3 regions of the Peribacillus sp. FW305-BF15 genome follow, and region 1 is predicted to be linked to each of the others. Evidence: a T-box and tRNA genes for the amino acid it is inferred to sense, from the RefSeq annotation. Region 1 holds a T-box; the other regions hold tRNA genes.
What was found. A T-box is a leader RNA that pairs with one kind of tRNA and senses whether it is charged. The one in region 1 lies ahead of argS (arginine--tRNA ligase), so its partner is inferred to be a tRNA-Arg.
Positions count from the first base shown of each region.

Region 2: it encodes a tRNA-Arg, which carries the amino acid that the T-box ahead of argS (arginine--tRNA ligase) is inferred to sense. The anticodon was not compared.
Region 3: it encodes a tRNA-Arg, which carries the amino acid that the T-box ahead of argS (arginine--tRNA ligase) is inferred to sense. The anticodon was not compared.

Region 1 is NZ_JBYSYV010000004.1:171,573-181,634, reverse strand. Features, by position in the region: gene AC3WLU_RS05780 (DMT family transporter) at 1-625, shown strand, start outside; gene AC3WLU_RS05775 (LysM peptidoglycan-binding domain-containing protein) at 649-2,139, opposite strand; gene AC3WLU_RS05770 (DinB family protein) at 2,328-2,837, shown strand; gene desA (Delta(5) desaturase DesA) at 3,107-4,138, shown strand; gene AC3WLU_RS05760 (response regulator) at 4,232-4,774, shown strand; T-box leader at 4,842-5,060, shown strand; gene argS (arginine--tRNA ligase) at 5,095-6,774, shown strand; gene AC3WLU_RS05750 (hypothetical protein) at 6,853-7,029, opposite strand; gene AC3WLU_RS05745 (hypothetical protein) at 7,046-7,270, opposite strand; gene AC3WLU_RS05740 (LacI family DNA-binding transcriptional regulator) at 7,501-8,538, shown strand; gene AC3WLU_RS05735 (sugar phosphate isomerase/epimerase family protein) at 8,611-9,381, shown strand; gene AC3WLU_RS05730 (sugar kinase) at 9,368-10,062, shown strand, end outside.
Region 2 is NZ_JBYSYV010000013.1:119,024-129,085, reverse strand. Features, by position in the region: gene AC3WLU_RS15740 (YidH family protein) at 63-416, opposite strand; gene AC3WLU_RS15735 (hypothetical protein) at 460-633, opposite strand; partial or broken gene AC3WLU_RS15730 (2TM domain-containing protein) at 817-1,100, opposite strand; gene AC3WLU_RS15725 (GIY-YIG nuclease family protein) at 1,241-1,603, opposite strand; gene AC3WLU_RS15720 (DUF2087 domain-containing protein) at 1,622-2,377, opposite strand; gene AC3WLU_RS15715 (hypothetical protein) at 3,397-3,597, opposite strand; tRNA gene AC3WLU_RS15710 (tRNA-Arg) at 3,773-3,846, opposite strand; gene AC3WLU_RS15705 (metallophosphoesterase) at 4,020-4,532, opposite strand; gene AC3WLU_RS15700 (XTP/dITP diphosphatase) at 4,535-5,146, opposite strand; gene AC3WLU_RS15695 (Ger(x)C family spore germination protein) at 5,361-6,482, opposite strand; gene AC3WLU_RS15690 (spore germination protein) at 6,479-7,954, opposite strand; gene AC3WLU_RS15685 (GerAB/ArcD/ProY family transporter) at 7,951-9,033, opposite strand; gene AC3WLU_RS15680 (GerMN domain-containing protein) at 9,235-10,062, opposite strand, start outside.
Region 3 is NZ_JBYSYV010000003.1:207,549-217,610, forward strand. Features, by position in the region: gene cobD (threonine-phosphate decarboxylase CobD) at 1-394, opposite strand, end outside; gene cbiB (adenosylcobinamide-phosphate synthase CbiB) at 369-1,334, opposite strand; gene AC3WLU_RS04350 (adenosylcobinamide amidohydrolase) at 1,331-2,047, opposite strand; partial or broken gene AC3WLU_RS04355 (heme ABC transporter ATP-binding protein) at 2,054-2,803, opposite strand; gene AC3WLU_RS04360 (FecCD family ABC transporter permease) at 2,810-3,865, opposite strand; gene AC3WLU_RS04365 (ABC transporter substrate-binding protein) at 3,828-4,793, opposite strand; cobalamin riboswitch at 4,972-5,146, opposite strand; gene AC3WLU_RS04370 (polysaccharide deacetylase family protein) at 5,233-6,081, opposite strand; tRNA gene AC3WLU_RS04375 (tRNA-Arg) at 6,312-6,385, shown strand; gene AC3WLU_RS04380 (hypothetical protein) at 6,874-7,038, shown strand; gene AC3WLU_RS04385 (DNA topoisomerase III) at 7,093-9,285, opposite strand; gene AC3WLU_RS04390 (ABC-F family ATP-binding cassette domain-containing protein) at 9,502-10,062, shown strand, end outside.

The DNA of each region.
Region 1 (10,062 bases):
GACAATCGCCATTTCGCTTTATCATTTAGCGCCGATCCTTGTACTCATTATAGGGAGCCTCATTTTTAGGGGGAAAATGAATGTATTCTCCATCTTGGCCATTTCCCTTTGCTTCATTGGCACATTACTCATTATGGGAACAGATGGATTTCGATCATCATCCCCTGAATGGGAGGGCATCATGTATGGGATCATTGCTGCCTTTTTCTATGCGGCAACCATGCTTTTAGGAAAGAGCATTACAAAGACCAGTGTATATGCGACCACATTTCTGCAAATGTTCATTGGATTTCTATTACTGATTCCTTTTGTCGATTATTCCGTATATACAACGTTAAAATCTTCCGAATGGTTTTATACGGTGCTTACCGGCATCATCCATACAGGCGTCGTGTATTTGCTGTTTTTTAATAGTATTCGCCATTTGCCTACAAATGTAGTATCTTTCATGATTTTTGTCGATCCGGCAGTTGCCATCCTTTTGGATATTCTGCTTTCAGGATTTAAACCGGACGGGATTCAAATTCTGGGTATTTCCTTGATATTTATTGGGGTGGTCTATTCACTTAAAACGACTGGACCGACTGAAAATGATGTCATGCAAAAAAGGCCGCACACAATGTGAGGCCTTTTCCTTTATGCATGTACCTATTGATTAAATTGATAGACATCCCAAATGTCAGGAGTTTCTGATCCAATGTACCAAGCAGCTGCACCGCCTAGATGATTTTGTTTAACCAGGTCCATACGGAGCTTCATCGATTTCTTATCTTCTATCCAAATTTGATGTTTTTTCCCTTTGGAAGTGTACACCACGTAATTTTGTTGCGTCTGTTTATCCCATACCTTTTTAAGTTTTTGAGTTGAAATGATTTTGTTGACCTCAGCCATGGTACGGTCATGACTTTTCACTTTTTTGGTCGACAAATCGGTTTCCCATTCTCTCGTATAAAATGGTACAGCCAATATGATCTTATGAGCAGGAACTTCTTTCATTAAAAGCTTGGTTCCTTCTTTGATCCAAGGTAACGAGGAAACGGACCCGGCTACTGGGCTCCCTCCCCAATGCTCGTCATAACCCATTATGATTATATAGTCCGCTACTTTGCCAAGTGCTTTCCTATCTAAGCTTTTTGACCAATAAGGGTCTTCATTTTCTCGGGTGACATCCACAGACACTTTAATTCCATGCGGTTTTAGTGCCTTTTTCAGTTCGCCTATGAAAAGTACAAAGTGCTTCTTATTTTTTGGATCGATGTTTTCAAAATCTACATTTATTCCATCACTTTTCGTTTTAACAAGTGAATCGCGTAAAGTTGAAACTAATTTCTGGCGTTTTTTTGTATTGCCTAGTACAGAACCAGTTAATACAGGGTCAAATTTATTCCCGATAAGCTGCCAAACTTGTTTTCCTTGTTTATGTGCAGCTTGGATGTATTTTGTATCTACAGAAACGGAAACGTAATTACCGGTATCCGTCAGCGTATAAGAACGGGGAGATACTACATTCAAATTGGGGTGTTTAAGTTGCTGGGTATAGCTTTCTTTCGATCCGTTATGCTTCCAGCCCATGACGATACGATTTTGCGCCTTATTTTGAAGCTGGGATTTCTTTATCCAGCCCTTTTTTCCGCCAAGCAATTGAACCTGGTAGTAATAATCAGGAACCTTCAATTTTTGGCCCACTTTAAGGGTAACCGTGCGTAAGTTATTTAATTTCGTCAAATCATTTGTTGTTACCTTGTATTTAGTGGAAATCTTCCACAATGTATCGCCTGATACAACCTTATGGATCTTATATTTCTGGGGAATCTTCAGGCTTTGGCCAACAGTTATTTCGGAAGAAGTTAATTTATTTACTTTTTGCAGCTCACTTACTGAAACACCATATTGATTTGCTATTTTCCATAGTGTGTTTCCAGACTTCACTTTATGAATGATGGGCCCCGCGGAATCCCCAACGGAAGAAGAAATGATGGGAAACTCTTCGCCCTTCTTTAAGGTCTTTAATAGAGTGGAACCTAATTTAGGAGAACTAAAAACTTTTGTATTGTCCGCTTTAACAAAACCTATGGATTGGGTTTTACTTGATGAATGACCACTGGTTGGAAAGAGACACATACAAAGAAGGCTTAACATAATAAAACATCCAAAGAATTTTTTCACAATGATTTTATTCCCCTTTGTAAAATTTAACTTTACTAGTTTACTATGGAGAATAGCCATATAAATAGAGGTACATTGTGGAAAGGCATTTCTAACATCGCGTGGGACGAATTATTCCGTAAGAAGGACAAGTGATTTGTAAGTAGAAGGGGAGGGTTTATATGTCAAATTTTGAATTACAGTTTTATGATTTCAACATATGGGCAAATAATCAGATTTTCAACCGTTTAAAAGAGCTTCCAAAGGAAGTTTACCATCAGGAAGTTCAAAGTGTGTTTTCATCGATATCGAGTGTGATGGCCCATGTGTATCTTTCCGATCTGGGGTGGGCGGAAGTTTTTTCCGGTAAAAGCATGAAACATGCATTGGATTTGGCAGAACAACGGAAGGAACAAACAGAGTCAAAGGAATTGGAGGAAATGGAGGCCATGTTTATTGAGCTGTCCGAGCGGTACAAATCGCTGCTTGGCCAAAAAGAAAATATGCATAAACCTCTTATAATTGAGAATCCAGCTGGCGGACAAATGAAAACAAGTGCAGCCGAATTGGTACCGCATGTCGTGAATCATGGAACCTATCATCGGGGCAATATCACGGCCATGTTGCGCCAAATGGGTTATGCCTCAACTTCGACGGATTATGGTCTTTATTTATTTTTAAAAGGAGAGTAACGGGTCTTCATTTGCTTACTGATGGGACTGTAAGCATTGACAGTCCTGTTCTTAAAGTAAGGCCGCCTGTTATTTTGAAGATAAAGAAATCCTATATATGTGTACAGGTTAACCGGTTCTTCCTGGTTGGCCTTTTTTTACGTTTGTCACTGGAATTGACTTGTACATGACATTTGTCATCTTCTAGTCATGACACCTGGTACTAATAAAATCAGGTTGGATTCTTTATACTATGGATAACGACAAAAAAAAGGAAGTGCAATTGAAATATGACCTTGCAAAATACGAAATCCTTGAAAAAACAAATTGCTCCTTTTGAACAATCAACGACAAAGCAAAGTATATGGCAGATCATCAATACTTTGGGGCCGTTCATCATTCTATGGTACCTAGCATATATAAGTCTTTCCGTTTCTTATTGGTTAGCTTTAATCCCAGCTGTGTTTGCTGCAGGATTCTTGACGAGAATATTCATCATTTTTCATGATTGTACGCATCATTCATTTTTCAAAGACCGCCGTGCGAATAGAATCGTCGGTACGATCATGGGTGTTTTGACTTTATTTCCGTTTGATCAATGGGGACATGAGCATTCAGTGCATCACGCAACAAGCGGTAATTTGGATAAGAGGGGTACAGGTGATATTTGGACCCTTACGGTAGATGAGTATTTGGCTGCACCGTTTAAACTTCGTTTTGCTTATCGTTTTTATCGTAATCCATTGGTCATGTTTGGTTTGGGGCCGATTTATGTTTTCCTTCTTAAAAATAGATTTAACCGTAAAGGTGCTAGAAAGAAGGAAAAAAATAATACGTATTTGACGAATGCATTAATCGTCGTTTTTGCGGCATTGCTTTGCCTGGCAGTAGGCTGGCAGTCGTTCCTTCTGGTACAAGGTTCCATTTTCATGATTTCCGGTTCAATCGGCATTTGGCTGTTTTACGTCCAGCACACATTCGAGGACTCTTATTTTGAAGAAAATGAAGAGTGGGAATATGTATTGGCAGCAGTGGAGGGAAGTTCTTTTTATAAGCTTCCAAAACTGATGCAGTTCCTTACTGGCAATATCGGTTACCATCATGTTCACCATTTAAGTCCAAGGGTGCCTAACTATAAATTGGAAATGGCGCATAATAATACGCAGCCTTTAGAGAACGTTCCGACGATCACTCTTGCGACAAGCTTGCGCTCACTCGGTTTCCGTTTATGGGATGAGGAATCCAAGAATTTCGTCGGTTTCAAGGACATAAAATATTTAACGAAAAAAAGTGTTTCCACTCAAGTGAAATCTGAACTGTAACGTTCATGTATCATTCCAGACTCCCTTAATAATCCTCGGATTTGGGGAGTCTTTGTTTCATATAAGGAACTCGATAAAGGAGAGAACTTAAAAATGATTCGAATTGTCATTGCAGAAAATCAGCAAATGCTATTAGAGGCAATAAGTTCTCTACTCAATCTTGAAGAAGATATAGAAATTGTCGGGCAAGCCAGTAACGGAGAAGAAGCGATGGCTATTGTACACCAATTACGGCCTGATGTGTGTATCATGGATATGGAGATGCCTGTAATGAGCGGACTCGAGGCAGCGGAAGCATTAAGGTCATTTGAATGCAAAGTGGTCATTTTAACGACATTTCGAAGGACTGGTTATTTTCAACTCGCATTAAAGGCTGATGTAAGTGGTTATTTATTGAAGGATAACCCGGGTGAAGAGTTAGCCTGCTCGATTCGCAGCATAATGGATGGCAAGCGAATATACTCCCCAGAGCTTATTGATGGGCCTTCCAGCCATAATGGCCGGGAAATGGGAGTGTTAGGGCTGTTAGCCGATGGTCCATCCAATATTGAGCCGTCCAATCAAAGCGGCACAATTGGGACAGTACGGAAGTATTTTACGACGATCAAGGATAAAATGAAGTTACCGGCTGGTTAGGATTTGTTTCTTAAATTCTGTTGACACGTTTTTTTAAATTGTGTACGATGGATTAAATCATAATATTGAAAATTCTGTGATGAAGAGAGTAGTTCATTTGGAAATGGAAAGCGAGTTAGGGATGGTGGGAGCCTAATGCAGGTCGGATGAATGAAGCGCACTTTGGAGAAATTTCTTGAAACGTTCAGTAGGGAATATCGGGGAGTCACCTCGTTAACAATGGAAAGTGGCCGCAATTTGTGGCAACTAGAGTGGTACCACGGGAATTCATGCTCTCGTCTCTTATTTAGAGACGGGGGCTTTTTTGTTTAGGAGGGAAAATGACGATGAATAAACCAATTGCAGAATTGATTTCAACTGCTTTGAACAATGAAATGCCAGCAAGTGAAATAGAAAAATTAATGGAAAAGCCGAAATTGATGGAGTTAGGTGATGTCGCCTTTCCGTGCTTTACTCTTGCGAAAAAATTCAAAAAATCGCCTCAGGTGATTGCGTCGGAAATAGCCCAACAATTAAACAGTACGTTGATTCAAGAAGTGAACGTAGTGGGAGGTTATCTGAATATCTTCGTCAATCAACAGATGGTGACGGAAAACGTGCTGCAAACGATATTAAGGGAAAAGGATCAGTATGGTTCGATGCAGACTGAACAAGGAAATGTCGTGATTGATTATTCCTCCCCGAATATTGCCAAGCCTTTTTCCATGGGACACTTACGTTCAACGGTCATAGGGAATGCACTGGCCAACATTGCCGAAAAAAATGGCTACAATGCCGTTCGTATCAATCATTTAGGAGATTGGGGCACGCAATTCGGTAAGTTGATTGTCGCGTATAAGCTGTGGGGAGATAAAGAGGCAATCGAAGCTTCTCCGATTCAGGAATTATTGAAAATCTATGTGAAGTTCCATGAAAGAGCCGAAACGGATGAATCATTGAATGAACAAGCACGCGCAAGCTTCAAGTCGCTTGAAGACGGGGACGAGGAAGCACTGGCATTGTGGAAATGGTTCAGGGATGCGTCGTTAAAAGAATTCGAGACGATTTATGATTTATTGGGCATCCGTTTTGATTCCTATGCCGGCGAAGCATTTTACAATGATAAAATGGATGCGGTTGTCGGGGAACTAAAAGAAAAAGGCCTGCTTGCCCTTTCAGAAGGTGCCTATGTCGTGCAATTGGAAGATATGCCGCCTTGTTTGATTACGAAAACCGATGGTGCGACACTTTATGCCACACGTGATTTAGCTGCTGCCATGTATCGTAAAAAACAGTATGAGGCAAAGAAAACATTTTATGTGGTCGGAAATGAACAATCCCTGCACTTTAAACAACTCTTTAACGTCATTGAAAAAATGGGGTATGAATGGTCAAAAGACTTACAGCACGTAGCATTTGGCATGATGCTAAAAGACGGTAAGAAAATGTCGACCCGTAAAGGGAAAGTTGTGCTGCTTGCGGATGTATTGGCAGAGGCGATTGAAACTGCAAAGCGCAATATTGAAGAAAAAAATCAAGCGCTTGAACAGAAAGAACTGGTTGCTAGACAAGTCGGTGTCGGAGCGGTAATCTTTAATGATTTAAAAAATAACCGCATGAACGATATTGATTTTTCATTAGAGCAAATGATGAATTTTGAGGGAGAAACGGGCCCCTATGTACAGTACACATATGCGCGAATTTCCTCCTTGCTTGAAAAAGGTGATTTTAAAGAGCAGACCATCCAATATGAAGCTTTAGGCGAATATGCGTGGCCAGTCATCCAGCTGCTGGAGCAATACCCGATCATTGTCCAAAAATCATTTGAACAAGCCGATCCATCACAAATCGCGAAATTCAGCTTGCATGTATCGCGTGCATTCAATAAGTATTATGCACATTCGAAAATCTTAGTGGAAGATGAATGGAAACAAATGAAGCTCTCATTCGCTTTTTCCGTTGCAATCGTATTGAAGGATGCGCTAAGTTTATTGGGCATTTCAACGCCGAATAAAATGTAATCCATGTCTATAAAAGGAGCCATTTTGTTTCAAAATGGCTCCATAATTTATCTATATCCTTGCATGAACGAAGCTCTTTTATTTTAGAAGAAAAGTATCTGTCTTGGGCTGTCCTTTTTTCTCCCATGTAATATGCAGCTTGTACACATGCTCTTTTTTTGGAGGATCACCCAAATAAAAATCCGTTGATAACGGATTTAATTTTGTAACAGAGCCATCTTCACTTTTTCCTTCTGTAAATCCCTTATGTTCCACTACTATTTTTCCATTATCAGTAAAGCTTACTTCTTTTATCTTGACCTTGCAAAGACTTTTGTTGAAGATGTCCAATCCATCCGCCGACTGTTTCATCAGAGTTTTTCTTATAATTTGCTTTCCACATACCATTATCAGATGTTCCTCCAATTGCAATACTGGAATAATTCCAATAACCTCCGATAGCAACACCCATACATATAACTACAACAAGTAACCATTTTGAATATTTATTTTTCATTAAAAAAAGCCTTCCCCTCTCTGTAACTGTTTATATTATACAGTTTAGTTAATATATTTTAGTATAGGGAAATGAAGGAGTGCGGTGAAAAAAGCAACAGGCTGTCAGCTTAGCTACGCATTTTCAGCGGAAGAAAAAGAATTTGAATAAAATGGATTGACATTCATTGGTAATGTGTTAATATTTATAAAAATGGAACCGGTTCCAAAATTCGCGAATGGATGAATGTAATGGTTAAACAAGAAAACGCAAAGGTTACAATTTACGATGTTGCTAGAGAAGCAGGTGTTTCAAAGACCTCTGTTTCCCGGTATTTAGGGGGGAGATTTGATGAACTCTCTGACAAGACCCGTAAGAAAATCGAACTGGCGATCACCAAAATGGAGTACCGCCCAAACACGATGGCAAGAGGGCTCAAAAGCAATAAGAGTTATTTGATTGGAATCATCGTGGCGGACATCAACAATCCATATACGACGGCCATCCTTCGGGGGGCTGAGGATATATGCAGCCAGAATGGATATAATCTGATGATTTGCAATTCGGATAATAACCCCGAGAAGGAAAGAGGCTATTTTGATATGCTTTTATCCCATCGCATCGACGGGCTTATCATTCATACGACTGGCGGTAATCACGACATGCTAAAACAGATGCAAGAGCAAAAGACCCCGATCATCCTTTTGGATCGGAAGGTGCCAGATCTTGAAATCGATACGGTAGGATTGGATAATTTTCAGGCTACTTCACAAGCTGTCAATTATTTGGTTGGCCAAAATTATGAACGAATTGCATTTTTCAGCGAACCTGCCAGCAATGTCAGTACCAGGCATGAGCGGCGGCTATCTTTTCAGCAAACGTTGATGAACCATAGCCATCCGAGTTCAGGTGATGTTTTTGAGGTCAATGTCGATGATTTAAAAGATGTCGAGTCCAAGCTCCAGCATTTTTTAGATGACTCAAAAGGCGTATCAAGAGCTATATTGACGGCAAATAGTGTCGTGCTATTAAAATTAATTTTACTTTTACAAGAAAAGAAACTGTCGGTCCCGGAAGATTTAGCAATGATGGGATTTGATAATCCGGATTGGAGCACCATCGTTTATTCGGGCATTACAACGATTGAACAGCCCACATACCAAATCGGGGTCGCTGCTATGGAAATGATCCTGCGCCGCATTGATGGACAGGCTTCCCCAGCGCAGACAATGGCGTATCAAGCGAAATTGAATATAAGGAAAACGACTCCATTTATACAAAAATCATAAGTCTTCTAAACTTGAAGACTTTATTAACTCACAAAATGGTACCGATACCATTTTGGGGTCAGGAGGATTAATATGAAAGTCTTTGTATGCATGAATTCAATACCGGCCGAAAAGCTTCAAGCGCTCGGACATCTTGAAATCATAAAACTGGTAGCAGCCGCAGGAGCTGATGGAATCGAAATCAGAAAAGAATTATTGACGCCGGATGATTCTCTGGAAGAATTGGGTGCCTTATGCAGGGAGCTTAACTTGGACATTTATTATTCCGCTCCTGAATTCCTGATCGGCTCGAACCATCAAATGAATGAAATAGGTTTTAAACGCTTGGCAAGGGAAGCGGATGAATTGGGAGCGGAATTGCTGAAGATGCCTCTAGGAAACTACGATTTTTTTGAAACAGATATGTTTCGAATGAATGAAGCCTTGGTGGAAAATCTGCAAAACCGTGAAATGAAAATCACCATCGAGAATGATCAGACGCTTGGCGGTGGTAACGTAAACCGGATCGCTCATTTCCTGAGTTGCTCCGAAAAGTTCGATATCCCGATAAGATTGACATTTGATACGGGCAATTGGCTGTATACAGAAGAAGTTCCAATGGAAGCTGCGAAAGGTTTAGCGGGATATGTGGACTATATTCATTTAAAGCAAGTGAAACGCGAGAAAGAGGGTTGGGTGACTGAGCCGGTATCGATGCCGCTGCTGCCTGAGGTAATGGAGTTATTGGAAAAGTTTAATGGCGCTTGTCCGGTAGCGATTGAATTCCCGGTAACATTGGAAAATGCAGCGACTTATATTTCACTTATGAAAATGGAACAGGAGGTCAGCCATGAACGAGCTTAAGGTACTGACGATGGGAGAGGCAATGGCGATGTTCATCGCTGAGGATTCGGGCAGCCTTGATGATTGCATGCGTTATAAGCGTTATGTGGCAGGGGCCGAAACCAATGTAGCGATTGGCCTGTCAAGGTTAGGGATTAAAACTGCATGGATGAGCAAGGTGGGCGATGATTCGTTCGGGCGCATGATTATGAAAACGCTCACAAATGAGGGGGTGGATGTCTCCCATGTTTTGATGGATCCATTCAATCCAACTGGGTTCCAGTTAAAATCCAAAGTCGAACAAGGAGATCCGGTCGTTGAATACTTTAGGAAGAATTCAAGCGCCAGTAAGATTTCCCTGGAGGACTTTCCCCTGGAGAAACTCCCTTCAACTCAGCACCTGCATTTAACGGGGATACCTCCTGCCATTTCCGGCAGTTTCAGAGATCTGTCATGGCAAGTCTTGAAACATCTGAAACAAAAGGGTGTAACCGTTTCATTCGATCCAAATCTGCGTCCATCACTCTGGCCGAATGAAAGGGAGATGATCAGCATCGTCAATATGTTTGCGGAGGAGGCGGATTGGCTGCTTCCCGGAATTCAGGAAGGTGAAATTCTTACAGGATACAGCAACAAAGAGGATATCGCCAGTTACTACCTCGAACTCGGTGTTAAGCTTGTGGTGATTAAACTCGGGGAAGA
Region 2 (10,062 bases), on a different contig from region 1:
TGTGAGAATAAGTATATAATAGCAGAAACTGAAAAAACTGCCCTAATCAGGTTAGGACAGTTTTAAATGAAAACAAAATATAAAATGATCATCGATAACAATATGACCATAAAAACAGCGATTAGAATTACGTGCGCACTTGAAGACTGGAACGTCCCTTCATTGATTTGCCGTTTCTTCTGAAGATAACCGATTGTCGCCAGAACGGTAATCACAAGTCCCAATGCACACGCAAACATCCCCAGCACGATGCTGATCAAGTCAATCCGGGCATCCCGATGCACACCAATCGTAAAATGCAGGCTTGTCGCAAGAAAGCCAACTCCCACTATTGCAATCACCGTTCTTATCCATGCCAAGAAGGTGCGTTCATTAGCCAGATGCTGCTGGGCATATTTCAATTGGTTTTTCTCCATGTCATCACCTTAATCGAGCGTTTTTATCAAATGGTAAAATCAGTCATCTTTTCAGGAGCGAAAAGGCCCTGAACATTGACCCGGCAAACATTAGCCCTGCACCGCCGAGCAATAAATATATACATAGAGTTTTATCAATAACATTCAAAGGATAAAGCAAGGCCCCCAGCGCCATGATTGCCCCTATTCCCGTTATGGTCCATCCTATTTTTTTCATTCGCAACTCCTAAGATTAATTATGATTTAGTGAAGGTCCTCCACGGGTTTCCCCCTTTTTCATAGACAGGTCCCTCATTACTAGCTTAAACCATTTAAAAACTTACAACAAGTGAGATCCACCGATTATTTTTCCCACAAAAAAAGAGCCACAAATGACCCCCTGTTTTGAACACGCCCAAATTCAGCCGTTCTTTTTATCCTTTTCCATATATTCTTTTATTTTTCTTTCTTCCCACTCAGACCCGAAGTTTCCTTGTGCAAGAATGGTAATTCCATGTATCAGAACACCAATCCCCCACCCACCGAGGGGATAAAGGAACCACCAATAACCGGGATCCGTCAAAAGGTTAATCTTAATCGCAATCAACATGACATTCACCAATACATACACCATTATATGAATGTAGAATGCCTTAAGGTTTTCAACCTTTTTTTCGCCCTTAGATATCCATCTCCATTTTCCATCTCAGCCACCCCCTAATCATAAACACTTAAATATATTACCATCTGCTTCCATAATACCTTATTTTTCATAAAGAAATAAGAATGAAATGCATCAAAGGTAAACCGGGAGCCGGGAATCAAGGAGAATCCCTAAAGGCCACTTATAAGTCAGCGGGTTTCATTCTATTGTATCCCCGTTCTTCGTAAGGCTGTATTTTTTCCATCCACTTTTCTTCAAGTTTTTTCAATTCCCGTTTAGCATCAAAAAACCCTGTTTCTTTTGGCTTCAATACCTCCAGTACCTCAAAAGAAAATGCATCTTTCCCATATTGGTTCCACTCACTCTGCAGCACTTTATTGGTGTTTGTCCCGACTTCCAATTCAAATTGTTTCCCCTTCAACGTCTTTAAATTCCTGGTGCTTCCGATAAAGACTTTATTATTTACCGTATTTCTGATTTGGTATATCCCTGCTTCAACCTTTGTTTCTTTATATAATTGCTTCAATTCTTTTTTACGATCCATCTTTCTTGCCTCCAGTCATCATTTCTTCAGCCAATATTGGCTCCCATCAGGCTTTCTATCCAAGAATCCATATTCTATTAAGTATCTTCTCAAAAGAACATGATCATGATAAATCGCACCCAATATTTGATTGATTTCCTTTTCTTCGTATTTCCGCTCATTTTCAAAACGGTTCATAATTTCTTGGAGAATGATCAGCCTTTGTTTTTCCTTTGGCGGAAAAGACTTTAATGCATCCTGACTGCCTTTAGGGAAGTATTTTTTCAGTACAGTCACCTTTTCATCCTCAGTAACGTTATAACGATCATCGACCATCCTTGCTTTTTGATGAAGCGGGATAAATGCCGGCGCGTGTTCATCTTTATCTTTCAAAAGTTCCATCAGAGCTAAAAACAACTTAGCCTGACGCTCTTTCTCTTTCAACACAAAGCGATGGTTCCGAATCGTGGAAGGACTGCCAATTCCCATTTCCTCCTGAACCTCAGCATCATTTTTCCCTTGATAAAAAAGGCGAAGGAGACGGTTTTGATGGTCGGTGAGACCTGTAAGTTTTTTATCGAGATCAATCAAGTATTCAAAAACCGAGCTGTGCGCATGTTCAATATGAATGCGCATATACCTCTTCGCTTCATAAAGAACTCCATCTTTCGGGTATACTATCCCCTTTTCAACTGCATTTCCACACAGCAAACAAACATATTGATTCTCACCTTCGATGTACCCTTGTTTAAGCTCATCCTGAGATGCGCTCCAAAACATTTCCGCGTCCTTCATTAAACAAACACTTCCCTATAAAGTTTATAATATAATAAACATAATATTGATTTGTTTGTATTATGTCAATGTTTTTTCTGTTTTTTATAACTCCAGCAAATTATGGCCTTCTTAGTCAGAGGGGCTTTATAACATAAAGCTGATAAGGGATTCACCTTCCACTTTACGGTTCCCATGGCACTATGCCGATTTAGTATCATGAGTAATAAGCGGAATTTTCCCAATAATATGCTTTATAAACGTGAATAAGCTTTAGAGGAGGATATCTTATCGAAAGAGGAAAATGAGTCGATCCCATCGATCCATAACACCGATTTGCACATGGCATTACAACATGTATCCGAACAATTCAAAGTCTCACGATTGAATCACTTATACAAAAACAATCGATGCAGCTGAGTGAAGCTGATGAAAAAGTTCACCCGTCGAAGAATTGAATACGGCAATAATCAAAAACCGTGAAATCATAAAAAAAATCTCCAAACCTTAAATAGAATTTGATCAAAAAAAAGACATCCAAGTATGGATGCCTCAGCTGCTGACAAAATTCGATGTAAGTCGATTTTACCTACAGTTCTTTTAGCTTGTACAAATTGAACGTTGCCCCAGGCACTGCTATTCCCGCAGGAGTCTCGCACACCCGACCCAATCAACTATGTTTAAAAATTCAGATAGAAATCTTTTTGCCTACAGTTTTTTATTTGAGAAAGTTGAAGTTGATTTCAGAAATTCGCTCCCTTTCCACCGACTGTCTGCCAAGTCGCATTAAAGCAAGCACTTTTGGTGTCTCGGCTGCCAGTAATCCGGAAGTAGCGCTGTACAAATTTCTTAAATCCAGTGAGGATTACAGTTAAGACCATAAAGACCTGAGCAGTTTATCGACCTAAACCACACAATATTCGACCGTTCATGAATTTTTTTAACCCTCACCTCACTGTTCGGTCTCCGATTCCCATTTTGTCGGCGAAGGATGTTTTATGAAATTCCTAATAAAAATCCTTCGCAGAGCTCATTAAGTATTAGCTAGGCACAAATTTAAGTATTCCTTCCAGATAAACACCTTTTTCTTTTCGTTTACATTCCCTCAACTTGATTCTTCCTTCTTTTTCCAACTCCTTGGCTAATTGGACCACTTCTGTTCCATCTTCGGTTATTTCGACTGAGAAGAAATTGCCCCGAGTGGAAGTTTGAATGAACTTGAATAATCTATCTTTATTCATTTAAACATCTCCTTATTTATTACAAGTTCGACATAAATGGTCATCCACCTGCGATAAATATAAATAAAAAATTTCATGGTTAAAAGGATGCAAATCAAAATGACCCTCGTTAGCTTAAACAACCAAAAAAGTAAAAAAGCCAAAACCTTTAGAAGGTTTTGGCTTTTTAAGTTAGTGTCCCAGGAGAGATTCGAACTCCCGACCGACGCCTTAGAAGGGCGTTGCTCTATCCAGCTGAGCTACTGAGACGTTTATGATATAAGTTGCGGTAAAACTTATGTATTACCTTAACTGTTCCCTTAGGACACTTCTTATTATAGTAGGATATCAAAAGGAAGTCAACGGTTTTTCAAAAAAAGTTTTTTTCTTTTTTTAAGAACCAGGAAGCGGGGAAAAACGCTTCCTGTTCATTATACATGAAGTCATTCCATTTGATAAGCATTTCTTAGATCCTCAACGATTTTTCCTTCAAGGTCATAATAGATGATTTCAAGTTGGTCATTTCCAATCTCCAAAATGGCATAGGTTTTCTCTTTTCGTCCCCGCGGCTGCCGTATGCTTCCCGGGTTGATGAAGAGCTTGCCGTCAATCCACTCTGAACCTGGAGCATGGGAGTGACCAAAGCAAATAATATCCGCCCCTGTCTCCTCACTTTTATAAGATAGGTTCATCAAGGTCATATTTATGTTATAGAGGTGTCCATGCGTAACGAAGAAACGCTTGCCTGAGATATTCTCCACAATATCATCCGGATATGCCGAATCATAGTCGCAATTCCCGCCAACGGCCAAAAACTCCGCCATGTGAGGATCATTTCTTTCCAACTCTGAATCACCGCAATGGATCATGGCGGCGACCTCTTGTTTATGACGCTCGGCAATCATGCTGATTTCATGAGTTAAGCCATGACTGTCACTCATTATTAGCACTTTCATCGTCACATTCCTTCTTCCCTTTTTAGAAATAGATCAAGTTTTTCATCTAGAGCCCTCAATGCGTTGGCACGGTGGCTGATTTGGTTTTTTTCCTCTTTTGTCAATTCAGCGTTTGTTTTGCCCTGTTCCTCTACAAAAAAGATGGGATCATAACCAAATCCATTCGTTCCTGAGGGCTGTTCCGTGATCAAGCCTTCCATCGTTCCCGATACCGTAATCGTTTCCTGGTTGGGTGACGCTAGTGCCAAGGCGCAATAAAATCTCGCCGTCCTAGCCTCTTTTGGCACGCCTTCCAGTTCGCGGAGGACTTTTTCCGTGTTTGCTTCATCACTCTTGGCCTCTCCAGCATAGCGGGCAGAATAAACGCCTGGACGGCCCTCCAATGCATCTACAATCAATCCGGAGTCATCAGCAATGACAAAGTGGCCTAGCTGATGGGCAATGGCCTCTGCCTTCAGGATCGCATTTTCTTCAAAGGTCGTGCCTGTTTCCTCCACATCCGGGGCATCCGGTACATCGAGAAGTGTTTTGACTTCATAACCTTTAGCAGAAAATAAGCTTTCGAACTCCTTGGCTTTCCCTTTATTTTTCGTTGCAATGATTACTGTCTTCATTTCCATTTCACCCTTTTTCATTTTATCGGCACCGGAGCTCTTTTGGGGCTGAGAAAGAATTTGCTGTCATTCGTCATATGTAAAAGCCGCTTCTTCTCCAGTGCCAACGGACGGATTCAACTCTGCCTATCATGATCAACAACAGCCGCTGAATTTTCCAGATAAGTTAAGTCTAACACAACTCCCTCACCTGCAATAACCTGAAACTTATAAACTAACGTTTGTAATTTTCACTATGTTCAATATGGATATTAACTTTTATGTTATTTATTGAAGTCTTATCAAAGGAATTAATAATTTTATTATCCCACTTATTGACATGGTATCTGTATGCCTTTTCACTTATGTTAAAAAGGTCTGTATTGATTTTTTCCCCCGTCTCCAATGTCTTCAAAATATCTTGCTTAATTTTTATTTCTACCTTTTTTTCGATTTTTTCCATATCCAAGTTGTCTAAATTCTGTTTCAATATCCCATTTGCTTTAACTTCTAAATCATATAAGGGTTTCTTTTGTTGTTCCAATACTTTGATGTTTGTTTTGGGGTCCATGATTTCAACACTAACCTTTTGTTTATTCAGGGAAAAAAACATGACTGTCGCCTTATTTTCAACCCATTTCATACCAGTCAAATCTTGTTTACTTACAAACCCTTTATACTGTTGTTTTGATAAAACATAGCCGCCATTCAACGTTGGTATCTTTTTTTCTTTCCCCCTGTCTGTATAATGATGCTCATTTATTACCATAGAGGGAATTAAAATGGAACCAACCGGTTGATAATATTTCGAAACCAGTTCACTGAATTTTAACGGGGAAATGAAATAGTTTTCATTAATAACGGTCTCTGGCCTTTGAATGATCGTGAATAAGTTAGGAAGATTAAAGAAACTATCACCGTTAAACACCTTTTTAATATCCTCGTTTGTAACAAACAGCCATGAATTGTATCGCAATAATGGCTCTTTCCCTACATATTCAATGAAATCCTTCATTTTCTTATTGATTACATCCTCACTTAAAATGAAGGAGTTAACATGCCCGATATAAAGTGGCAATGCTGCATTTTGTTCCAATTCAGTAAATGCTTCTTCGATACTTTCCCCTTTACCTTTCCCAATGACAACACCAGTTTTTTCTTGTAATGCTGTGGCCCCCTCTTGTTTTGCTATATCCGCAAAATTCAATGCTTGAAAGTATAAGATGAATTCACCCTCTTTATAATCGATCCCTAGAGCGGATCCATATGTTTGAGCTTGAATTTCCTTCATTCCCCAGCAGCCTGTCGTCAATAAAAGTTGACAGCCAATTACCATGACTGCAATTAGCTTTCTCATTTGTCCGACTCCTTTTGCGATTCATTATCACTGGATTGTAGAGCTTGATTCCGCTGCCTTAACATCCCATACGGAAGCTTGAATAAGACTTTTAACATGTCCGATTTATTTGGTTTGGAAAATGGATTCACAAAAGGCTGTCCGAAACTTTCCAAGGAAACCACAACAATCAAGATAAGAAATATTCCCATGAAGAATCCAAACAAGCCTAGAAATGCTGAACATGCAAATATGAATAACCTTATAAGAACGATATTCCCAGCGATATTCTGATTGATTAGGGTATAGCTTGAGAGAACTGTAACAGCAATTACTACGAGCATGGAGGGTGAAGTCAGCCCTGCCCGAATCGCTGCATCACCTATAATCAATCCACCCAATACAGAAACCGTCGGACCAACAGCTTTTGGCAGGCGAAGACCGGCTTCTTTAAATAGTTCAAACAATATGATCATTACGAATGCCTCCAAAGAAGCAGGTATGGGTAATCCCTGTCTCGTGATTGAAATCGTCGCAAGAAGCGAAAAGGGAATTTGATCGAATTGATAGGTAACCAACGCTATAAAAAACCCCGGTAACGTAACCGTTACAAATAATGAGACTACACGAATGATGCGCATAAAACTAATGTAAAAAAAGCTTGCATGTGCGTCATCGGCAGCATAAAGTAACTGATTAATACTCGTTGGTCCGATCAAGCTTGTGGGATTCCCGTCTACCAGGATGGCAAAGCGGCCTTGATTCAAGGATTCAACAACATAGTCCGGTCGACCGATATACTCCATTAAGGGGAAAATGGAAAATGGAGTATCATATAAGAGTTCTTCAACTTGGTAACTGCTGACTATGATATCAGCCTTTAATGAATCCAATCGTTTTTTAACATCCAAAAGAATCGAGGGATTGATAATGTCATCAATATATAGCAGCAATATTTTAGTTTTACTTCTTTTCCCGATTGTATATTCTATACATTTAAGTGATGCCGTTTTTAACCTCTGGCGAATTAAAGACATGTTATCCGCTATATTCTCAACGAATCCATCCCTAGGTCCCCGAATGGAAGATTCTATATTGGATTCTTCCGGACTGCGCTTAGGGGAATTGGCTAATGGGGTATGGTAAATTTCGTTGGAAGATTCATTAATAATGATCAGGTCTCCTGAAAAAAGGATGCTTTCTACTCCGTCTTTTAAATCGGAGCCCTTTTTAAGCGTACTGATCTCCATGATATTGCTTAATTGATCAATTGTTAATTCGCCATTTTCTTGAACCGCTTTAGATATTGTAGGCAGAATCACTTCATTGATGAATGGCATATCCACTAAGTTTGGCGCATATAAAAATCCCAACAAATAAAGACCTTCATTATCAAAAGTTTTTGTTCTTAAAACAACATCGGAAGAATGTTCGAACCATTTTCGGATTTGGTCAATGTAAGAAGGAGTACCATTCAAATTTCCCTTCTTCATAATGTTTCACCTTTTCCTTTTCCCTTTTTAAAAATAATAAATAACAGTATAATTGCAGCACTAAAAAGAAACAGACTGCTTATTGGAAAGAAATATTTGTATAAAAGATTAAAAAATGAAGTAGCATCCCAATGGATTAGCGTTCCAATAACAATTAACAAATATAGTGAAAGCAGTATCCACTTCTGATGTTTTGAATTCGAGATTAACTTATAGCCTATAAATAAACATAAACTTATTCGGATCATGGCACCTGAAAGCCATTGGAAAATGGAAAGGAAATCAAGTCGAGTAATATAATAGCCAAATCTTAGCAACTTCCACTGTTCGTATGCCGGATTCCTCATTTTCACCGCTTCCACAGAACCAAATTCCGCCATCGCTCCCATGAGGGGGCCTAACGTCAGCATGATGAGGATAATACCAACCAGTAAAAGCCACTTGGCTTTTAGCTTGTTTTTCAAGTAAGGAGTTAAAAATAAAAAAACGATGATTTCTAAATATCCTGCACTCGTATACAGCATTCCATTTAGTGTATGGCGATACCCGCTTTCAAATATCGGGAACAATAATTCGTAATTCTTATTACTCGTGTTCCCCAGCCCCACAAATATCCCCAAAATAGTGACGACCGGAAGAAATAGGAGAGCCAAAGTACTTATGGTGCGTATTCCTTTATAACTTGCAAAAATACAAATAAAAGTGAATAGGCTGACGACTACGATGTTTGGAATGTCATGAGTATAATTAGCTTTTGCCCAAATCAATGTAAATTTGACGGTTATGAAGGCGTTAATTATAAAGTACAAGGCAAATGCTATCGTGAAAATATATGTAACAAAAGGTGTAGACCATTTTTTCAGAAAAGAGATTATATCTTCTTTATCTAGTTTTTTATAAATATAAAAAATAAATAGTGTCCAAACGATACATGGAACAACACTTATTATGACACCTATCCATCCGTCGCGTTGAGATGCGGATAGTATATTGGGGAGGAGCAGGACATGCACCATGAATCCTGTATTCATGATGATTAAAACATAGATGTGTAAAGCCTGAATGACCTTTTGATCCATAATATCCCCCCATCCATTACATGATTAAAAGTAATTTCCCCTTTTTAAAATTTATTTATGTAAAAACTTTCCCACAACACGGGAAATTGCCTTGGGGCGATATTAGCTTTCACTCTTTAACAGCGTGGTCATTCAATGGCGGAGGCAAAAAAAAATAAGAGGCAGCTGCGAGCTGCCTCATTGTTTTATTTCTACATATATTTAAAAACTGCCTGTGTTGACTTTCTCTGGACGGACGACTGGTTCGGATAATTTCTTACCTTCTTCATTAAGAACATCTGCGCTGCCCTGCACTTGCACTTCAACGCTTTCAATTCCTTTCTGTTCCGTCAAGGAAAGGACCAAGGCATCAAGGACCTCTTGTGATACCTTTTTCTCTTTAAAGCTTCCAAGGATATTTTCGTTAAAATTCAGGCTGACCTTACCTTCTGCCACTTTTGGCTCGTCAAGTAAAGCTACATCACTCATGAACCCTGTTTGCAGGCTAGAACCCGAAGGACTCTTCGTTAATTCCTGAATGACTGCTGTTACATTATCAGTCACCGTTTCGCTGATCCTGCGCGTCACGGGAACATAATATGTGTACTCCTCATCACCGCCTACATAATAAACGGTGAGTGCTTTGGTATTGGAAATGTCGACTACATCACTCGTATCGATATTGATTCCTGAAGACCTTGAGATATTTTCATCTATTGGTGTGCCATTGACCGGCATTTCGGAAATATCTTCCCCATTGATTCTCATTTGGATTTTATCGACCGAGTCGAATTGTGTCAGGGTCCATGTGATGGCTTGAAGGATTTTAAGTTCATCCTCTTTCTGATAGTTTTTGAATTCCGGCGAAAAGTCCGCCACAGCCACCCCGTCTTTAATGTTCACGCTTATTTGGGTATCGGCAGGAATGACGGCCCTGAACCCATTTGGAAGTTTATCCGTGACTGGTCCGTTATTGACAAGGTAATCAAGGGCTTGTTTAGCGACAGCTTCCGATTTAGGAAGTTCCAATGTCTGTGGAACCACATACCC
Region 3 (10,062 bases), on a different contig from region 1:
GCCACCCAGGAGCATCAAGCTGGTGAAAATCGACCTTACAACCTGCTGCCAAACAAGCTTCAGCATATTCCGCAAATGCCGGCTGTATGATCAGCACCCTTTGATTGGCTAATCCGTTCGCTACCAGCATGATGATTTCAGCACCACCGTTCCCCACCAAAACGGATTGCTCAGGAAGTGCTTCTTTTTTTGCAATGGATTTTGTCAATTCAATGGCATGCGGATCTGGATATTGAAGGATTCCTTCGAAAAACCCAGACCACTGTTGCTTTATGCGTAAAGGCGGACCCAATGGGTTGATGTTAGCACTGAAGTCGAGAACCGATTCAGGCATTTCGATTTTCAGCGCTTCATAAAGATAATGAGGATTAGAGCCATGAGAAGGTAATGTCAAGAATAAGTCCCCCTAGCCATAGCATCAGCAGAAATAGAAAAGATGACCGATGCATGATGGTAATCGTTTGTGGTATATGTTTTGCCTCCAATCGAACAAGCGGAACTCCCATCCTCGCACGATCGGAAACAATTCCTTTGTACATATTACGGCCTCCAAGCTGTATTCCCAAAATCGCAGCAACGCCTGCTTCACACCACCCGCTATTCGGGCTTGGATGTTTTTTTGCGTCATTGAATAATATCTTCCATCTGGCGCCGAATCCATGATAGCCGGATTTCGAGCTCAGCAACATCAGGAATCCGGTGAGGCGGCTGGGAATCCAGTTGACGATATCATCGAGCTTTGCTGAAGCCCATCCGAATTGCCCATATTTATCATTCTTGTACCCTACCATGGAATCGCAGGTATTAATCGCCCTGTACACCATCGCGAGCGGCGCACCGCCGATAGCTGCCCAAAATAATGGCGCTGTAATCCCATCACTGGTATTTTCCGCTACTGTTTCCACGGTACCCCTGACGATTTCCGGCTCATCAAGATCAGCCGTATCACGGCCGACGATATAGGAAAGCTTTACCCTCGCTTCAGGGAAATCCCGTTCATTAAGCGGAAGGCAAACATCCATCCCAGCTTGCTTCAGGCTCTTCTGAGCTATCGTTGTTGAAATGACAACAGCTTCCCAAAGGATACCTGCAAGCGGATGGATTAGATAAGCCAAATAAACGGTAAGAACTGTAATCAATAACACCGCCGATAGGACGATGATCAACATGAAGAGCCCTTTCCGTTTCTTATATGCCCCTTTATTGAATGCCAGGTCCAACTTGCTAATCATCGTTCCTATCCATTTGACTGGATGCGGCCAACTTGGCGGATCTCCAATTAATAAATCAAGGAAGAACGCCAGCGTAACCGCAAAAAGATGATGATAAATCATAATTCCTCAATCCGTTTCCGATTATTCGTTAAGGCTTCCACTGTACAATCATATACACCGCGACTGATCAGCTTCCCTAACGGAGTGATGGTGCCTGCATATTGAAGCTTTGCCCCTCTTTGAGTTGCCGCAATCAAAATGCTGTCTGTCGATGTTCCTGTTGCACAAGTATTTGTCACCTTATCCATGACATGCAAATCATGAAGCGCTTTTACTTTTGCCTCGGTCGCAGTCACTATACTGTGGATATATGCCTCTTCTGCCAAATGCCCATTTACGAATATCCATGTATTTATCGTTCCTGGAGCGGAACTCCAAGAATGCCGGTCAGCTAATGAAGCGTCGATGGCATTCCCTACACCGGCCGTCACAATGATAAAAACCGAGAAATCTTCAGCTCTTAATAGCTTGCTTGCGACCGTATCGAGAAAGACAGCTGTCATCATCCCTACCGTTTCCTGAGGCTCAAAACCATGAGCTGTTAAATAGTCGGCCATTTCAACATGATGATCCTCGCAATCATAACCATGATGGACGTGCCTATTCACAAAATACTTATGCCAGCCCGTCCCAGAACCAGTCACTCCAGAAGACATCGTTCTAAGCGGGATCGGAGACTTCAATTGAATCATCTCAAATCCGACTGTCAAATAAGATTCATCAATTTCCAACGGGATAGTATCCTGGCCATGCTTTTCCGGAACGATGAACATTTGCGGTTTCGGAAGGGCGGGATGCGGATGTTTTTCGATCGTCGTATGATATACACCCTGAATCCGTTCCTGTTGAAGCACTTCATTCGGCACATCAACAACCTGAATCTGCCCTTTCTCAAGCAGCATAAGCCGATCACAATATAATCCAGCCAAATTCAAATCATGAAAAATTGAAATAACGGTCAAATTCTGCTCTTTTGCCATTTTCCTCATTAGATCAAGAAGATCTTTTTGATAGGAAAGATCCAAATGGTTCGTAGGTTCATCCAAAAAAAGGATTTCCGGCTCTTGGGCAAGGGCCTGTGCCAGCAGGACCCTCTGCCTTTCCCCTCCTGATAATCGATCAAAATGAAGATCCTGAAAATCAGCTACTCCCGTTTGTTCCATCACCCGCTGGACAATCGATTCATCTTCTGCGGACCAACTATGGAACCAACCTGATTGATGGGCATATCGCCCAAGCGAGACCGTCTCTTTTACTGTATAGGAGAAAGCTAATGAGGAATGTTGAGGGAGCACGGCAATGACCTGTGCAAGTTGTTTTGACGAATAATCCTTCAAATCCCTGCCGCTTATCCGTACGCTTCCGCCTTTATAATCGAGCACCCCGCTAAGCATACTTAAAAGCGTCGTTTTCCCGCTGCCATTAGGACCAAGAATCCCGAATAATTCCCCTTTATGTACATCAAAAGAGACAGAGTCCAAAACAGCTTTGTTGTGATATCCACCTGTTAACCCTTTTACTTCAAGCATCCGTTTTTACCCTTCTCTCCGTCTCTTTAATAAAATCAGCGCAAATGCAGGTGCCCCGATAAGTGAGGTGATCACCCCGATCGGCAGTTCCGATGGGGCAATGATCGTTCGTGCTACAAAATCGGCCAATATCAAGAATCCGCCTCCTATCAACAATGACAACGGAAGCAAATGTTTATGGTCAGGTCCCCAAAGCTTTCGGACAAAATGAGGAATGACCAATCCTACAAAACCAATCGCCCCTGAAACGGCAACGGCTGCCCCTGTCAATGTCGAACCGGCTATCAAGATCCACATTTTCCGCCGCTTGACGTTCACACCTAAGTGTTTTGCCCGGTCTTCCCCGAAAGTCATCGCATTCAATTCTTTTGTATTCATGATTAAGGTCAACGAGCCAATGATAAAAAACGGCAAAATGATTACGATATAATTCCAGCCGCGCATTGAGACGCTTCCCATCAGCCAGCCGATGATTTGTCTTAATTCATCACCCGTCAGCGCAATCATCAATGAAATGAAGGCACTTAAAAACGAGCTGAAAATGATTCCCGTTAAGATGATCGTTTCTACTTTCATCGACCGGTCCATTTTTTTTGCAAAAGTCAGTACGCAGAGCATCGTGAGCACTGAACATAAGATGCTCAATGCCGGAAGAGTATATAAACCGATGAATGGCAGTGATATATTCAAAAATATCGTCAATACGGCGCCGACCGATGCTCCTGATGAAATACCTAATGTGTAAGGATCAGCGAGCGGGTTCCGGAGCAGTCCTTGAAAAGCCGCACCCGCGATCGCAAGTGATGCCCCAACCAAACCAGCGAGCAGCACCCGCGGCAAGCGGATGTTCATCACGATATTCGTAAGCATCACATCCGGATCGGCAGAAATCGGCAAGTGGAAAATCTCCTTGCCGATTATTTGTATAAGTACGGGAATCGGAACTGGCACCGAACCAAAGGAAATGCCTATCGTCATTGCGAATAACAAAATCAACAACGCAATCAAATAGGCAAACGCCCATTTAGTTGTCAAACTGGTTCGGATAGACTGCTTTGGCAAGTTCCTCTACTCCTTCTATTAAGCGTGGACCGGAACGGGTCACCAAGTCAGAATGGACATCAAAGACTTGGCCATTCTTAACAGCATTTACGTCTTGCCATCCTTTTCGGGCCTTCACTCCACTTACTGCATCTTTCGTATAATAACCATACGTTGTAATGATGACATCAGGATTTGCAGCAATCATCGACTCTTCATCAATTTTTGCCCAACCGTCCAATTCAGCAGCCGCATTATCCGCTGAAATAATCTGAAGCATCTCATTCATGAAAGTATTTTTTCCAGGTGTGTATATTTCCGGTGAAGGCGAAACTTCCACTAAAACGGTCTTCCTATCCTCTTTCTTTACGGATTTGGCTTTTTCCTGGATATCCTTGAGCTTCGTTTTCATATCCGCAACGATTTCGTTTGCCTTATCATGTTCTCCCGTTGCCTTTCCAATCATTTCAATAGATTCATAGACTTGGTCAAAGCTTTGTGCATCATTGACTACGAGCACATCTATTCCAGCATCCTTAAGCTGCTGTAAACCCTCATTTGAATTATGGGCACTTGATGCATGCGCAAGAACAAGGTCAGGCTTCATGGAGACAATCAGCTCCGTGTTCATTTCCATTCCGCCAACTTTTTCAATTTCTTTCGTCTCTTCCGGGTAATTATCATTGTCGGAAACACCAACGACCTTTTTACCCAAACCAAGTGCAAAGACCACTTCCGTATTACTTGGTATCAACGAAACGATTTTCTTCGGTTCTTTTTCTATCGTAACTTTTTCCCCACTTGCATCTTTAATCGTAATCGGGAAAGCCTCGTGTTGAGCATGGTTCGTTTGCTCTTTTTCTTTTCCTTCATCAGCAGCACCACCGCAGCCTACCATCATGCCTGCAGTAAGCAACATTAACAGTATCAGACCAAAAATCTTCTTCATTTTCATTCCCCACAATCTTTTTATTTAATTTCTTCATACCTAACAGAGAAAACCAATACTGGAAGATACCCCCCAAAACAAAAGCATCTCCCGTTAAACGGAAGATGCTTGCATGGCAACAATATCAATACGGACTCTTTCTTAGGGTCTGCCACACACCTTCCCATCCGCGTAGGTTACAGGTGTACGAATTCTGGCAGGTCTCCTGGCTCATGGTCATCGTCAACGGCACCTTCCCATATCTCATACAGTGGTACACAGCCGTCAGCTCCCATATACAGTGGCGGGACCGCGTTGGCATTTCACCAACTTCCCTTTTAAGTCATTAAGACACCAAATCGTTCATATGTATATAATTTTCACTGCCTTCATTATACACCATGTAAGAATCGATTATTATATGATTTTTCTGAACAAGTGCGAAATGCCCCTTCACCCTTCAATGCTTTGAAGCATTTTCAATCAGCGACGCAAACCCATTGATCGATAACCCTGGTGAAATCCGAACTCGATGCAGAGCATGCATCCCTTGGTCGCTTGAAGCTCCCCCAGGTTCGGTAGTGACTGCCATCTTGTATCCAGCTTCTTCTGACAGCCTGAGACTCTCTTCGTTATACCGACCAACCGGATAGGAAAGCACTGTCGTGTCCTGGTCGAGGATATGGTCGAACAGCACCTTCGACTGAACCATTTCCGCTTCTTGCTGCTCTGCCGTCATGCGGTTCAGCTCCAAATGGCTGATGGTATGGCTTTCAATTGAAATCCCATCCCTGCTCATCTCCAACATTTGATTTTCAGTCAGGTGATGACCTTTATCAATGGACTTCCCGATCATGAAGACAGTTGCTTTCATATCATGTTCTTTTAATATCGGGAAGGCCTCCGTGTAGTTATCTGTATAGCCATCATCAAAAGTAATCCAGACGCACTTCTCACTTGGCATCCGATTCTCGGTTAAAACGAGGAATGCTTCTTCAGGGGATAATGTATAGTAACCATTCTCCCGAAGCCAAGCCATCTGTGATCGGAATTCCTCCCTTGGAACCCGAAGGCCATTCCCTTCAGAAATACTGTGATACATCAATATCGGAAGCTGGACCGGGGACTCGGCCTTTAACCAGCCTCCCGTATCGATTTGCCCCTCCGAATCCTGCCCGGTCCCATTCTCAGCCGCTTCGGCCACTTCAATGTCATCTTCCGCAATCGGTGCAGCCGTCTTTGTGCCTATCCCCTCTAAAATCCCTTGTGAGCATCCAGGTAAAATCAAAACCCCCAGCAATGCCGCCATCCTTAACACTCTATATTTTTTCACTATCATTCTCCTGAATTTTTTATAGTATAATAGTACCAGAAAACCGCTGATCAATAAAGTATTCCATTTAATGAAAAAAAGAGGAAAAACGAAAACTTAGCGACACACTAAACATTCATGAGGATTTTTTTTCATAAGTATGTGCTATTAGCTTGAAAAGTTTGCCTATAAGAAATATAATAAATAAGTCGTCGACTTTAATATATGTCCCAGTAGCTCAGCAGGATAGAGCGACAGCCTCCTAAGCTGTAGGTCGTAGGTTCGATTCCTATCTGGGACGCTAAAGTTTATAAGCCCTGTTATAATGCGGTTTCTCCGTGTTGTAGCAGGTTTTTTTTCTGTTGATTTTTTGATGGGAAACGCAGGTCCCAAAGCTGAATTATTTCATCAAGTCTTATAGAAATAAAATCTGATTGCAAAACTATGCATAAAGGTTGGAAATATTGGCGAACAACCATACAACTGTTTGAAAGTAAAAAAAGTCTTATTTATGACGTCGATATATACAAATACTGATTTCTGGATATAATCATGTTTTTTTTAAAATATATGTTTTAACCTGTCCCATCCGGGTATACAAATACTGTAAGACATTCTCACCAAAGGAGATGATAGTGCATGATGAGTACAATCAGAAGCCAATGGAACAAAGAGAATGACGCAGCGGTGTTTAGTCCCGGTGATCAGCGTTAGAGTCAATTGAAGAGTTGGAAGATAATCAAGCATGGGAATTACTAGTCTTCTCATCCAAAGGAGGAAGATACGATCATGAGTATTTACAGCCTATGGAATCCAGAGAATGATGAAGCAATTTTCAGTCCGGGTGATCAGAAGCCATTCAGTACGCTCATACGAATAGATTCGGATAAACACACACACACTGACAAAACACTTGAATATGAATTACATGGCACCGTACTGAATGAAATTTAGTCGAAGCAGGAATATACCGAAAAAGGATGGAGCGATTGCTCCATCCTTTTTCATTTATTTATCGAATTTCAGTTTCGCCAAGGCATCTGCCAATGCAGTATTGATCGGCTCTTCTTTATTTTGCTTTTTCATATAATTGGATACTTCATTTTTGGATACTTTTTGATTTTTATTTTGACCTCTTCGTTTATTGTAAGAAGATAGTTTTTCGTGAAAACCGCATTTACAGGTGAATGTCTGTGCTTCTCCTTGACCGCGCATTTCCATCTTTTTATGACATTGCGGGCATCTGGCATTTGTTACACGTGAAACACTTTTTTTGTGGCCGCAATCACGATCTTGACAGACAAGCATTTTTCCCTTTTTACTATTCACTTCCAGCATCAGCTTGCCGCAATCAGGACATTTCGTTCCTGACACGTTATCATGCTTGAATTTTTGGTCACTATTTTTGATTTCATGGACGATATTTTTGGCGTAGGAGCGCATATCGCCGATGAAAGCCTGTTTTGGCAGCTTTCCTTTTGCTATCGCAGTTAACTTTTGCTCCCATTGGGCTGTCAAAGCTGGAGAACGCAAGTCTTCAGGTGCCAATTGAAGAAGTTGTTTTCCTTTCGAGGTGACATGAAGGCCCTTTCCTCTCTTCTCGATCAGGAAGCTATTGAACAGTTTTTCAATGACATCCGCACGTGTTGCAACAGTTCCAATCCCGCCAGTTTCACCAAGAGTCTTGATGAGCTCTTTGCTTTCCCCTGCCATGAAACGAGCGGGATTCTCCATTGCCGAAAGAAGCGACCCCTCATTGAATGGTTCCGGCGGTTTCGTTTCACCCTCTGTTTGTTTCACAGTCGAAATGGTTAAACTGTCACCTTTTTGAACGTTCGGAAGCAGTTGCTCCGCAAGGCCATCTTTAGCTTCTTCCTCATCGAATTGGTGATCATAAACTTCCTTCCAACCTGACTTCAGGATGACCTTCCCTTTTGCCATGAACATCTCCTGCCCCATTTTTGCGGTGATGGTCGTTTGTTCATATTCAAAAGGCGGCATCAATACAGCAAGGAACCTTTTAACGACCAAATCATAGATTTTCGATTCTTTGTCACTCAGTTTTCCCGGCAGCGGCGTTTGCTCAGTGGGGATGATTGCATGGTGATCAGAAACCTTGCTATCGTCCACGAACGATTTATTTGTTTTAATCGGGCTGCGCAGGATCCTCGATGCATACTGGGCATATGGTTTAATGCTTACAGCCTGTAATCTTTCTTTTAGCGTATCAACCAAATCCGTAGATAAAAAGCGTGAATCCGTCCTTGGATAAGTCAAGACCTTATGGCTTTCATATAAGCGCTGCATGATCGATAACGTCTCCTTCGCCGAATAGCCGAATTTCTTATTGGCGTCCCGTTGAAGTTCTGTTAAATCATATAAAGAAGGGGAAAAACTTTTCTTATGTGCCTTGTTCACTTCAACCACTTCTGCACTTTTCCCCTTAACGGCTGCAAGAACCTTTTCTGCCTTGTTTTTATCAAAAGTGCGGATATCTTTTGATTGGGCATCTTGCCAGACGAGGCGCAAATTGGGTTCTGCATTTGCCGAAACGCCATAATATTTCTTAGGCTGGAACTGTTTTATTTCCTCTTCTTTTTTTGCAATCATCGCAAGTGTCGGCGTTTGGACCCTCCCGCAGGATAATTGGGCATTATGCTTGGTCGTTAGGGCACGCGTCGCGTTCATCCCAACGATCCAGTCCGCTTCCGCCCTTGCTACAGCAGAGGCAAATAGGTTTTCATACTCCTTGCCATCTTTCAGATTTTTAAATCCATCTTTTATCGCTTTATCCGTTACAGAGGAAATCCAAAGCCGCTTGACCGGCTTCTTCACATTCGCTTTTTCGAGAATCCAGCGTGCAACAAGTTCCCCTTCACGGCCTGCATCCGTCGCAATGATGACATCCTTGACATCATTGCGATTCAATTGTGTTTTAACCGATTGAAACTGTTTGCCTGATTGCTTGATCACGACCAATTTCAAAGTAGGCGGCAACATGGGCAGGTCCTCAAGGCGCCACGTTTTATATTTTTCATCATAAGATTCCGGATCTGCATGGGTAACCAAATGACCCAGTGCCCAAGTGACGATATACTGATCGCCTTCAAAAAAGCCATTCCCCTTTTTCCCGCAATTCAACACTTTTGCTATATCTCTGCCGACCGATGGTTTCTCGGCCAGTACGACTGTTTTACTCATATTAACATCCTTTCGCTTTTAAACTGGTTCCTCTATTATCTCATATAATTTATGACAGGGCGATAATGCACCACGGCATTGAATCGGTTGGTTCACTTTAAGGATTCCCCGTACCCACATATATGTAAATTAATAGATTAGATAGCATTCCCGTGCAGATTTTAGTATGATGAAACGTAGGGATTTTTTCAAATTAATTGGGAGGTTCAATATAAAATGAGCTTACTTTCTATAGATAAATTAGCACACAGCTTTGGCGACCGTACCTTATTCAAGGATGTATCATTCCGCCTGATGGCCGGCGAACATGTTGGTCTGGTCGGGGCAAATGGTGTCGGGAAATCAACGATGATGAATATCATTACAGGGCAACTCATCCATGATGATGGCCGGGTCGAATGGACACCTGGTGTCGAATATGGCTATCTTGATCAACATACGATACTTTCAAAAGGTAAATCGATTCGCGACGTCTTACGGGATGCATACTTGCCTTTATTCGAGCAGGAAAAAGCACTGAATGAAGTTACAGAGAAAATGGGTACGGCCACTCCGGAGGAACTTGAAGAACTCTTGGAACAAATGGGTGAAATCCAGGACAAGCTGGAAGCCGGCGGTTTTTACAATCTGGATATTAAAATTGAAGAAGCGGCACGCGGTTTAGGGTTGGATGCAATCGGCTTGGACCGTGATGTCTCTGCCCTGAGCGGCGGACAGCGGACAAAGGTTTTACTAGCCAAGCTACTTTTGGAACAGCCTGAAGTACTGCTCCTAGAT